Regions from separate parts of the Variovorax sp. P2_H12 genome, predicted to be linked through region 1. Evidence: riboswitches for the same ligand, from Rfam matches in the RefSeq annotation. Region 1 holds a riboswitch; the other holds the start of a gene.
What was found. Region 1 has a riboswitch for glycine ahead of AC1DYK_RS22530 (FAD-dependent oxidoreductase). Riboswitches for the same ligand answer to the same signal wherever they lie in the genome.
Positions count from the first base shown of each region.

Region 2: it holds a riboswitch for glycine, as region 1 does, so the genes downstream of both, gcvT (glycine cleavage system aminomethyltransferase GcvT) here and AC1DYK_RS22530 (FAD-dependent oxidoreductase) in region 1, are expected to answer to the same signal.

Region 1 is NZ_JBFUFO010000029.1:121,551-127,488, reverse strand. Features, by position in the region: glycine riboswitch at 1-81, opposite strand, end outside; gene AC1DYK_RS22530 (FAD-dependent oxidoreductase) at 104-1,342, opposite strand; glycine riboswitch at 1,421-1,527, opposite strand; gene AC1DYK_RS22525 (helix-turn-helix domain-containing protein) at 1,661-2,395, opposite strand; gene AC1DYK_RS22520 (hypothetical protein) at 2,521-3,366, shown strand; gene AC1DYK_RS22515 (MFS transporter) at 3,393-5,345, shown strand; gene AC1DYK_RS22510 (phosphatase PAP2 family protein) at 5,356-5,938, shown strand, end outside.
Region 2 is NZ_JBFUFO010000025.1:44,553-50,490, reverse strand. Features, by position in the region: gene AC1DYK_RS19225 (TRAP transporter substrate-binding protein) at 1-950, shown strand, start outside; gene AC1DYK_RS19220 (TRAP transporter small permease) at 1,038-1,532, shown strand; gene AC1DYK_RS19215 (TRAP transporter large permease) at 1,529-2,806, shown strand; gene AC1DYK_RS19210 (hypothetical protein) at 2,893-3,426, shown strand; glycine riboswitch at 3,470-3,556, shown strand; glycine riboswitch at 3,575-3,689, shown strand; gene gcvT (glycine cleavage system aminomethyltransferase GcvT) at 3,738-4,901, shown strand; gene gcvH (glycine cleavage system protein GcvH) at 4,965-5,342, shown strand; gene gcvP (aminomethyl-transferring glycine dehydrogenase) at 5,368-5,938, shown strand, end outside.

The sequences.
Region 1 (5,938 bases):
CATCTTGTGAGCCGACCTGAGCGTTTATGGGAGTTTGCGCCTTCGGTGGGGCCCGTGGGCCCGCTCTCCTGCAGAGTGCGGATTGTAGCGGCGCAGCGCCGGCCTAGGGGCGCCGGAAGGCGAAATCGAGCTCGGGCCGCAGGCCGCTGACGATGCGCGCGATCGACTTGCCCGCGCCGCAGGCATGGATCCAGGTTCTGGTGCCGGGCGCGGTATTCAGGAACAGGTTGGGCAAGCGCGTCTTGCCGATCATCGGCAGCCGGTTGGTGCTGACCGCATGCATGGCGGTCTCGAAACGGGCCTGCTTGGCGTCGGCGACGCCGGGCAGCAGCATCTCGGTGCGGCGCACGATCGCCTGGAAGCGGTCCGAGTCGGGCTCGGCCGTCTCGTCGAGCCCGGCCTGCACGACGGCCTGAATCCGCAACTGCTCGCCGGCCGCCGTTTCGACGCGCGTGATGCGCAGCTTGCCTTGCCGGTCGCGCAGCGCGATGCGCGGCGCCTTCGCCGGGTCCAGGATCGGCATGGTGACGATGTACTCGCGCAGGAAGCGCAGCGGCATGTCGATGCCCAGGTCCTCGGCGTGCGGCACGCTCGAGGCCCCCAGCGCCAGCACGTAGGCCTGGGCGCGCAGCGTGGCGGGCTGGCCGGCGGCATCGAGCAGTTCGACGTGGTCGAGGCGGCCGTCGCGCTCCTTGAGCGAGACCACCGTGTGCCGGGTCATGAAGCGCACGCCCGCCGCACGGCACAGGAACACCAGGCTGGCCGCGAATTGCGTCGGATCGCGCGCCGGATCCTCGAGTGCATGGGTCGCCCCGGCCAGCTTGCCGCGGATCGCCTTCAGCGCCGGCTCCATGCCGATCGCTTCGTCGGCCGACAGCAGCCGCTCCTCGCAGCCGAGCCCCGTCCAATGGCTTGCCCGGGCCGTCCGCACGCGGAAGGCCTCGGGGTCGGTGAAGAGGTTCAGGAGGCCGGCCGTCCGCGGGCCCTGCGGCACGCCATCTTCGTCGCGCAGCGCCCGCGCGCTCTTGCGGCTGTAGGCGGCCAGGCGCACGAGATGGTCGAGAGGATCGCGTTTCGGCGGCGGCGTGCCCATGGCCTGGTTGATCAGGCCGGCCAGCCGGCGGCGCATGCGGCCGCACATCTTGGTCCAGCGTTGTGCGGTCCGGGGCGCTGCGAGTCCGGGCCGCACTGCGGGCGAATGTGCACCGACCGCGGCCAGGCCGCGCGCCTTGGCCGCCGGCGTCGCGTGCCGGTCGACCACGGTCACTTCATGACCGAGCTGCTGAAGGTAATAGGCCGAAGTCACGCCGAGCAAGCCGGCGCCAAGTACAACCACGCGCATGTCCGAATCCTTTTGGGATGGCATGAACGGCGGGCGTTAGCGCTTACTGTGAAAGCGGCAAGACCCGGGGTTCAGACTGCCGCTCCCCCTGTCTCTGTTACCTGAGAGTTTCACCCGCTGCGCCCGGCAGCGGGTTTGCTCCTTCGGTGCACCACTTGGCGTGGTGACTCTCCAGTCGGCGATTGATCAAAAAATAGGCAGTGGCCGAATCGCCTGGCGATTCACCTGAGCGTTCATGGGAGATTGCGCCATCGGTGGGACGGGTGCGTCCGCTTTTCTGCTCGCCGGATTTTATCGAGGAAACCCGTTTCGTGTGCGTCAGGCCCGGCGCAGGCGCGTGAACAGCTCGAATTCCCAGTTGCGCATGCCCAGCAGCAGCGTGTAACCCTCGCGCTCCTTGGGCGACAGCTTCTGATCGGTCTGGTGCTGCTGGGCGAAGTCCTGCGCGACCCGTTGCAGCCGGTCGAGGAAGGCCGGCGCCAGCGACTTGCTGATCGAGCCGTGCACCAGCAGCAGGCCTTCGGCGGGGCCGTCGAAACCGCCGCGGTAGTAGTCGAGCACCACGTTTTCGCGGAAGAAATCCATCACCGGCCCGTGCGGACGCCAGCGGAAGGTCTTGGCGAGCTTGAGCCGGTAGCGGTTCAGCGGCCGCAGCTCGATGATGCCGATCCGGTCGAGCTGGACCAGGTAGCCGATGCACTCGGCCTCGCTGATCCGGTAGGCGGCGACGATCTGCTCCAGCGTCCACTGGCTCAGCACGCAGATTGCCAGCAGAAGGAGCTTCTTGTCCTTGACCACCGCCTTCTCCTGCTCGAGGGTGAGTTCCTTGAGCAGGGGCTGAGCGTCCGCCACCCGGCGGGCCAGCTCCGCGAAGTCGATCTTGAGCGCCCGGCAGATCGCGTCGACCCGCGTCAGCGGCATGTCGCCCTTGGCCAGCATCCGCTTGACGCTGGATTCCGCCATGTCCAGCGATCTGGCCAGGTCGGCATAGGTCATGCGGGCGGTCTTGAGTTCGCTCTTGAGTGCGTTGACCAGGTCGACGGTGGTGCTCATGTCTGAGGGAGTATTGCGAAGCGATACCCGAAGTGGTGAAAAAGTGCTCCGTATCGATTCTCGATGCCCGGCGCGGGGTCGACAACCTAGATTCCGCCTCGTCGAGCCACCCATCGGAGTCTGCCATGTCCCTGCCGTCGTCCCTCTCCCATCGCGAGCGTGCACTGCTGGCGCTCGCCGCGCTGCTATCGGTCGCCGCGGTCTTCGGTCCCGCGGTGCCGAACCCGGCGCTGGGCGGCGCGCCCTTCGCCGACGGCCGGTCCTGGGGTGCGCTGCCGAACGCGATGGACGTCTTGAGCAACCTGCCTTTCGCGGTGGTGGGCATCTGGGGCCTGCGCTGGCTGCACTGGCTCGGTCGCGCCCACGACGAGCTGCTGGAGGCCGCGCCGCTGCCGCAGGCCCTGGCGCCGCTGCCCTTCGATGCACTGGATTGCGCCTGGATGTTCTTCGCCGGCCTGATCCTCACCGCACTCGGCTCGGCCTTCTATCACCTGCAGCCCGATCCCATGCGGCTGGCGGCGGATCGCGCCGGCATGGCGGTGGCTTTCGCGGGGCTGGTCGGTGTCGCTGTCTGCGAGCGGGTCAGCGCACGCGCCGGCTGGCCAGCCGCCTGGGTCACGCTCGCCGGCGGGCTGCTGGCAGTGGCAGTCTGCCATCGCAGCGGCAACGCGCTGCCTTGGGCGTTGGTGCAGTTCGGCGGCCTGGCGCTGGTTCTCGCGCTGGCGCTGGCACGGCCGGTGCCCGGCGCCATCGGCCTCGCGCTCGGCCGAGTGGTCTTCTTCTATGCGCTCGCCAAGCTGTTCGAACTGGCGGATCCTGCGATCCTCGAGGCGACGCAGCAGCTGGTGTCGGGCCACAGCCTCAAGCACCTGACGGCCGCCCTGGCGGCGCTTCCCGTGCTGCATGCGCTGCAGGCGATGGGGCGGCAGACCCTGCGGCACAATTCGCGGGCCGCCGCCCTGACGGCCTGAGCCAACAGACCGCTGCGCCCATTCGAATGACCCATCCTTCCGAAGTCTCGTCCGCCAGCCTGCCCGAGGGGCCCGCCCACGCCAACCAGTTCGCCTTGTTGCGGCAGCGGCGCTTCGCGCCTTTTTTCTGGACCCAGTTCGCCGGCGCCGCCAACGACAACCTGTTCAAGTTCGCCTTCACGGTGATGGTGACCTACCAGCTGCAGCTGGCCTGGATGTCGCCCGCCATGGCGGGGCTGGCGATCGGCGCCCTGTTCATCCTGCCCTTTCTGCTGTTCTCCGCCACCGCGGGGCAACTCACGGACAAGTACGACAAGACGAAGATGATCCGCTTCGTCAAGAACCTCGAGATCGCGATCATGGGCATCGCCGCCTGGGGCTTCCTGCGGGCGGACGCCGTCGTGCTGCTCGGCTGCGTGTTCCTGATGGGGCTGCACTCGACCCTGTTCGGCCCGGTCAAGTTCGCCTATCTGCCGCAGGTGCTCACGCCGCGCGAGCTCACCGGGGGCAACGGCATGGTCGAGATGGGCACCTTCGTCGCGATCCTGCTCGGGCAGGTCGCGGGAGGCCTGCTGGTCGCCCTGCCGCAGGTCGGCCATGCCACGGTGGCCGTGGCCTGCCTGCTGCTGGCGCTGGTCGGACGGGCGGTGGCGCAGGCGATCCCGCTGGCGCCGGCCACCGACCCCGGCCTGTCGATCAACTGGAATCCGGTCAGCGAAACCTGGCGCAACCTGAAGCTGGCGCACGGCAACGTGGTCGTCTTCCGCTCGCTGCTGGGTATCTCGTGGATGTGGTTCTTCGGCGCGGTCTTCCTGGCCCAGTTTCCGAGCTTCGCCAAGGAGGTGCTGCACGGCGACGAGCAGGTGGCCTCGCTGCTGCTGGTGGTGTTCTCGGTCGGCATCGGCATCGGCTCGCTGTTGTGCGAGACGCTGAGCCGGCGCCAGGTGGAGATCGGCCTGGTGCCGCTGGGCGCCATCGGCATGAGCGTGTTCGCGATCGATCTCTATTTCGCGTCGCGGGCGCTGCCGGCCGTGGGGCAGATGGGGCTGGGCGCGTTCTCGGCCCAGCCGGCCCACTGGCGCGTGATGGCCGACCTGGGGCTGCTGTCGCTGTTCGCGGGGCTCTACAGCGTGCCGATGTATGCGCTCATCCAGATGCGCAGCCAGCCCACGCACCGGGCTCGTATCATCGCGGCCAACAACATCCTGAATGCGCTTTTCATGATCGCCAGTTCGGTCATCGCCGGTGCGCTGCTGAAGGGTGGCTTCACGATTCCCCAGATCTTCCTGTTCACCGGCGTCGCCAACGCGGTGGTCGCTTTCTACATCTTCATGCTGGTTCCCGAATACCTGCTGCGCTTCGTGGCCTGGGTGCTGTCGCACCTGGTCTACCGCTTCGACATCCGGGGCCAGGAGCACATCCCGGCCGACGGGCCCGCGGTGCTGGTGTGCAACCACGTGAGCTTCATCGACGCGGTGCTGCTGATGGCCGCCAGCCCGCGCCCGATCCGCTTCATCATGGACCACCGGATCTTCGCCGTGCCGGTGCTCGGCGGGCTGTTCCGGTTGGCCAAGGCGATCCCGATCGCGCCCCAGAAGGAAGACCCGGCGGCCTACGAGAAGGCCTTCGCGGAGGCCGTGCAGGTGCTGCGCGAGGGTGACCTGCTCGCCATCTTTCCCGAAGGCGCGATCACGCGCGACGGCAGCCTGCAACCGTTCAAGGGCGGCGTGATGAAGATCCTGGACGCTGCCCGCGCCGAAGGCATCGACCCGCCGGTGATCCCGATGGCGCTGACCAATCTGTGGGGCTCGTACTTCAGCCGGGTCGAGACGCGCGCCGGCCAGAACGTCGCGATGGTGCGGCCGTTCCGGCGCGGCTTCTTCAGCCGCGTGGGGCTCCATGTCGGCGGCGCGGTGCCCCGCGTGGAGGTGCAGCCCGAAAGCCTGCGGCGGCGCGTGAGCGTGCTGCTCGGCAGCTGACGCCCGTCCGATGCCCGGCCTCCGTCAAATTCTCCACGCGATCACCTGGTTCGGTGACAGCGGTTTTCTGCTGCCCGCCGCGCTCTGGATCGCGGTGTGGCTCGGCATTCGCGGCGCCACCCGGCCCCTGGCGGTGCTCTGGGTGCTGCTGTTCGGCCTCGGTGGCGCCCTGATCGCGGTGTCGAAGATCGCCTTCCTCGGCTGGGGCATCGGCAGCGTCACGCTCGATTTCACCGGCTTCAGCGGCCACACCGCGATCGCGGCCAGCGTCTGGCCGGTGGCCTGCTGGTTGGTGGTCTCGCGCTGGGAGCATCGGGTCCGGGTGGGCGCAGCACTGCTCGGATGGTTGTTCGCCGCCTTCATCGGCGCCACCCGGCTGGCGCTCGATGCGCATTCGCTCTCGGAAGTGGTGTTCGGCTATGCGCTCGGCGCCGCTGTCAGCGGGACCTTTCTCTGGTGGCAGCACCGCCTGCCGCATCCACGCCTGAGCTGGACGCTGGTGCTGCTGAGCCTCGCCACGCCGGTGCTGTTCCTGCGGCCCGGCACGCCGGCGCCGACCCAGGGCGCGCTCGAAGTCATTGCCGTGCGACTGT
Region 2 (5,938 bases), on a different contig from region 1:
CAGGCCTGGTCCTCGGCTTTGGCATCGCGAGCGCGGCCCTTGCGCAGACGACGATGAAGATCAGCATCTCGACCTCGCAGAACTCGCACCAGGGCGTCGCCATCGACACCTTCGCGAAGGAAGTCGCGAAGCGCACCAATGGCCGCTACAAGGTTGAGACCTTCTACAACGGCTCGCTGGGTGGCGAGCGTGAATCCATCGAAGCGGTGCAGCTCGGCACCCAGGAGCTCGCCTTCTCGTCGACCGGCCCGGTGCCGAACTTCGTGCCCGAGACCAAGATCCTCGACGTGCCCTTCCTGTTCCGCGACAAGGCGCATGCGCGCGCGGTGCTCGACGGCCCGATCGGCCAGGACATGCTGGTCAAGTTCGACGCCAAGGGCTTCAAGGCGCTGGGCTGGGGCGAGAACGGCTTCCGCCACATGACCAACAGCAAGCGCGACGTGAAGGCGCCCGAGGACCTCAAGGGCCTGAAGATGCGCACGATGGAGAACCCGGTGCATATCGCGGCCTACAAGGGCTTCGGCATCATCACCACGCCGATGGCCTTCCCCGAGGTGTTCACCGCGCTCCAGCAGGGCACGGTCGACGGCCAGGAGAACCCGCTGCCGGTCATCATCTCGGCCAAGTTCGACCAGGTGCAGAAACACCTCACGCTGACCGGCCACGTCTACTCGCCCTGCATCTTCCTGATGAGCAAGGGCACCTTCGACAAGCTCAGCGCCGCCGACAAGCAGGCCTTCCTCGACGCCGCCAAGGAAGGCATCAAGGCCAACCGGGCCCGCGTCGACGAAGACGATGCCAAGGGCGTGGCCGACCTGCGCGCCAAGGGCATGACCGTCATCGACAACGTCGACAAGGCCAAGTTCGTAGCCGCGCTGGCGCCGGTCAACGCCGACTTCGAGAAGCAGTTCGGCAAGGCCAACCTGGACAAGATCCGCGACGTCAAGTAACCGGCCGCCGCGCGACTCCTCGCGGCCGCACGCGCCCGCACAGCCTGCGCTGGCGGGCGTTTTTTTGTCCGAACCCCTGATGCGCCCATGAAATCCGCCTTCCTCGCACTCGACCGCTGGACCACCGGCCTGGCGATGGCGATCGCCTGCTTCATGCTGGTGGTCGCCTCCGCCCTCGGCGTGTTCCAGATCGTCACCCGCTTCGTGCTCGAACAACCGGCCGAATGGTCCGAGATCCTGATCCGCATCAGCCTGATCTGGATGGTCTTCCTGGGCATCCCGACCGCCTTCCGCCAGGGCGCGATGGTCAGCGTCGACGTGCTCTACCGCTGGAGTCCGCCGAAGGTCCGCCGCGTGCTCGACTGGGTGGTGTGCCTGGCCGCACTGGCCCTGATCGCGGTCATCATCTGGTGGGGCTGGGATTACGCGCAGCGCGGCAGCGTGCAGTCGATGGCCGGCCTCGAATCGGTCTCGATGTTCTGGGCCTACCTGGCGCTGCCGGTGGGCGGGCTGTTCTGCGTGATCGGCATCATCGCCAACCTGATCGACCCGAAGCGCAACGAACTGGAAACCGCTCAATGACCCCCGTGATGATCACGACCATGGTGGTGTGCTTCGCACTCACCATCTCCGTCGCCGTTTCCATCGGCCTGGCCTCGGTGCTCGGCATCCAGGCCTCCAACGCGAACATGCTGATCTCCGTCAAGGAGATGTTCAACGCGATCAACAAGTTTCCGCTCGCCGCCATTCCCTTCTTCATCCTGGCCGGCAACCTGATGGAGACCGGCGGCATCTCGCGCCGCCTGGTCGACTTCGCCAAGAGCCTGGTGGGCGGCGTGCAGGGCGGCCTGCCCATGACCTGCGTGCTGACCTGCATGATCTTCGCCGCGGTGTCGGGCTCCTCGGTGGCGACCACCTTCGCGATCGGCGCGATCCTGATCCCGGCGCTGATCAAGCACGGCTACCCGGTGGGCTACGCCGCCGCGCTGCAGGCCACCAGCGCCGAACTCGGCGTGATCATCCCGCCCTCGATCCCGATGATCCTCTACGGCGTCAGCGCCGAGGTCTCGATCGGCGAGCTGTTCATCGCCGGCTTCGGCCCGGGCATCCTGATCAGCCTGGCCCTGATGGCCTTCGTCTACGTCTACTGCAAGTTCAAGGGACTGGGCAAGAACGACGGCGACGGCCGGCTCGGCGTCGGCACCGCCACCTGGCGCGCCGGCTGGGCGCTGCTGATGCCGGTGATCATCCTCGGCGGCATCTACGGCGGCATCTTCACGCCCACCGAGGCGTCGGCGGTGGCCGTGCTGTACGCGCTGATCGTCGGCACGCTGATCTACCGCGAGATCCGGCCGGCCGAACTCTATGCGGTGCTGCGCAAGTCGGTGGTGTCCTCGTCGGTGATCATGTTCATCATCGCCAACGCCGGGCTGTTCGCCTTCCTGATCACGCGCGCCGGCGTGCCCGACGCCATCGGCCGCTGGCTGCAGGAGGTGCTGCAGTCGCCGGCGATGTTCCTGCTCGGTGTCAATGCCGCCCTGTTCGTGATCGGCATGTTCATCGAGACCAGCGCGGCGATCATCGTGCTGGCGCCGATCCTGGCGCCGGTGGCGATGCACTTCGGCATCGATCCGGTGCACTTCGGGCTGGTCATGGTGGTGAACCTGGCGCTCGGCATGATCACGCCGCCCTTCGGCGTCAATCTGTTCGCGGCCTGCACCGTGGCGCGCATCTCGCTCGACCGCATCGTGCCGTACCTCATCCCGTTCGTGCTGGTGATCCTGGCCTGCCTGATGGTGGTCACCTACGTGCCCGGCATCTCGCTCGGCTTGCGCGACCTGGTCTACTCGAAGTAGCACCCCACCGATGCGGACGGTTTCACGAAGCCGTCACGCAAGAGGCCCATGCTGCGGCGCTCGACCACCGAACGCCGCAGCATCCCATGTTCCTCATCAAGACCGACAAGGCGCGCCATGAACTCCGCCCCGGCTGCCGCAGCCTGGGCCAGCGCGAACGCGCCCTGCTGCTGATGGCCGATGGCCAGCGGTCGGTGACCGACTTCGGCCAGCTGTTCGGCGGCCGGGACGAAGCCGGGCGTGTCGCGCTGCATCTGGTGCGCGAAGGCTACCTCCTGGATCGCGGCCCCCTGGCGCACGACCGCGTGCCGGTGCCGGCGCCGGAGCAGCAACAGCCGGCCGACCCCGCGCCGGCCGCGGCCGATGCCTTCGACGGCAAGCGCTCGCTCGCCACCACGCGCATGTTCCTTTTCGATCTGTGCGAACGCATGTTCGTGCGGCGCGATCCCCTGCTGGCCGACCGCTTTCGCGAGCTGCTGCGGGAGGCCCGCGACCGCACCGCGATGCTGGCCGTGGCGGGCGCGATGCTGGACGAAATCGAACAGGCAGCGGGCACCGAACGCGCCGAGTCGATCCGCGAGCGCATCGACCGGCTGCTGCCTTCGACGGCCGTGCACTGAAAAACGCCGGCCGGGTGGCCGCCGATTCCCTTACACTCGCCCGGTCAGGAGAGCGTCCCGCCACCATGGGACCGCCGAAGGCGCAGGTCCCTCGAAACACGGGCCCGAACGCTCAGGCAAAAGGACTGACGAAGCGCCCGTTCCCGGGCGTTTCCTTGCTGGAGAGAGGCGGTTCGTCGCGCAGTCGCGCCGGTCCGTCCACCGAAGGAGCAAACCCCGATCGTGGGGCGAATCTCTCAGGTAAAGCGGACAGCAGGGGTGGCCCATGGCTTCTCGCCATGGAACTAGACTGCCCCTTTGGAGATACGCCCTTGGCCGCCGCATCCGACGATCTGCAGAAGACCCCGCTCCACGGCCTCCACCTGGAGCTCGGCGCCCGCATGGTGCCCTTTGCCGGCTACGCGATGCCGGTGCAATACCCCGCCGGCCTGATGGCCGAGCACAAGCACACGCGCGAGGCCGCCGGCCTGTTCGACATCTCCCACATGGGACAGCTGCGCCTGGCCGGGCCCGATGCCGCCGCCGCCTTCGAGAGCCTGATGCCGGTCGACGTGATCGGCCTGGCGCCCGGCAAGCAGCGCTATGGGCTGCTGCTGAACGACGAAGGCGGCATCCTCGACGACCTGATGTTCTTCAACGAAGGCCAGGATTCGCTGTTCGTGATCGTCAACGGCGCCTGCAAGCAGGCCGACATCGCGCACATCACGGCCCGGATCGGCCAGCGCTGCCAGGTGCTGCCGATGCCCGACCACGCGCTGCTGGCGCTCCAGGGGCCGCAGGCCGCGGCCGCGTTGGCGCGCCTGTCGCCCGGCATCGAGCGCTTCGTCTTCATGACCGGCGGCACGGTGCAGATCGGCGGCATCGCGGCCTTCGTGACGCGCAGCGGCTACACCGGCGAGGACGGTTTCGAGATCTCGGTCGCCGCCCGCGACGCCGAGCCACTGGCCCGCCTGCTGCTGGCCCAGCCCGAAGTGAAGCCGATCGGCCTGGGCGCGCGCAACTCGCTGCGGCTGGAAGCCGGCCTGTGCCTCTATGGCAGCGACATCGACGCTGGCACCACGCCGGTCGAGGCCTCACTCGGCTGGGCGATCCAGAAGGTGCGGCGCACGGGCGGCGCACGCGAAGGCGGCTTCCCCGGCGCGGCCAGGGTGCTGGCGCAGCTCACCGCCGCCAACGGCGCGGCCGGCCACCTGGACCACGAGACACTCAAGCGCAAGCGGGTCGGCCTGGTGGCACTGGAACGCATTCCGGTGCGCGACGGCACGATGCTCGAATCCTTCGAGGGCGGCCTGGCCATCGGCCAGGTCACCAGCGGACTGTTGGGCCCGACCGTCGACCGGCCGGTCGCGATGGGCTACGTCGCGCTGGCCTATGCCGAGCCCGGAACACGGATCCAGGCCATCGTGCGCGGCAAGCCGGTGCCGATGGAAGTGAGCACCCTGCCCTTCGTTCCCGCGCGCTACCACCGGGGCTGAGGCCTCCCCCGATTTCTCGATTTCTCGATTTCTTCAAGCCAGACACTTTTCAAGGAGTTTTTCATGAGCCTCAAGTACACCAAGGACCACGAGTGGGTGCGGCAGGAAGCCGACGCGGCGCTGGTCACGGTCGGCATCACGGTGCATGCGCAGGACGCCCTCGGCGACGTGGTCTTCGTCGACCTGCCCGAAGTCGGCAAGAGCTTCGCCCAGGGCGATGTCGCCGGCGTGGTCGAGTCGGTCAAGGCTGCGGCCGACGTGTTCATGCCGGTGTCGGGCGAAATCACCGAGGTCAACGAGGCGCTGCGCGCCGATCCCTCGCTCGCCAACAGCGCACCAATGGATGCCGGCTGGTTCTTCAAGGTGCGCGTGAGCGACCCCGCGCAGCTCGAGCCGCTGCTCGACGAAACCGCCTACGCGAAATTCTCCGCCGACAACTGACCCCTACGCCCGACCGGACCCTTCCATGCCGACGCCCGTGCTGCCCACTTCCCCCTCGCTCAGCGAACTCCAGAACGCCGAAGAATTCATCGCGCGCCACATCGGCATCGAAGCCGAGGACGAAGTCCGCATGCTCGCCGCCGTCGGCTCGGCCACGCGAGCCGAACTGATCGACGGCATCGTGCCGCCGGCCATCCGCCGGCGCCGGCCGATGCGGCTGGCGCCGCCGATCACCGAAGCCGATGCGCTGGCCGAGCTGAAGGCGATCGCCGCCAAGAACAAGGTGGCCAGGAACTTCATCGGCCAGGGCTACTACGGCACCCACACGCCCGGCGTGATCCTGCGCAACGTGCTCGAGAACCCGGCCTGGTACACCGCCTACACGCCCTACCAGGCCGAGATCTCGCAGGGCCGCATGGAGGCGCTGGTCAATTTCCAGACCATGGTCTGCGACCTCACGGGCATGGCGATCGCCAACGCCTCGATGCTCGACGAGGCCACCGCGGCGGCCGAGGCGATGACGCTGGCCCGGCGCAGCGTCAAGAGCAAGAGCAACGTGTTCCTGGTGTCGGGCGACTGCCATCCGCAGACCATCG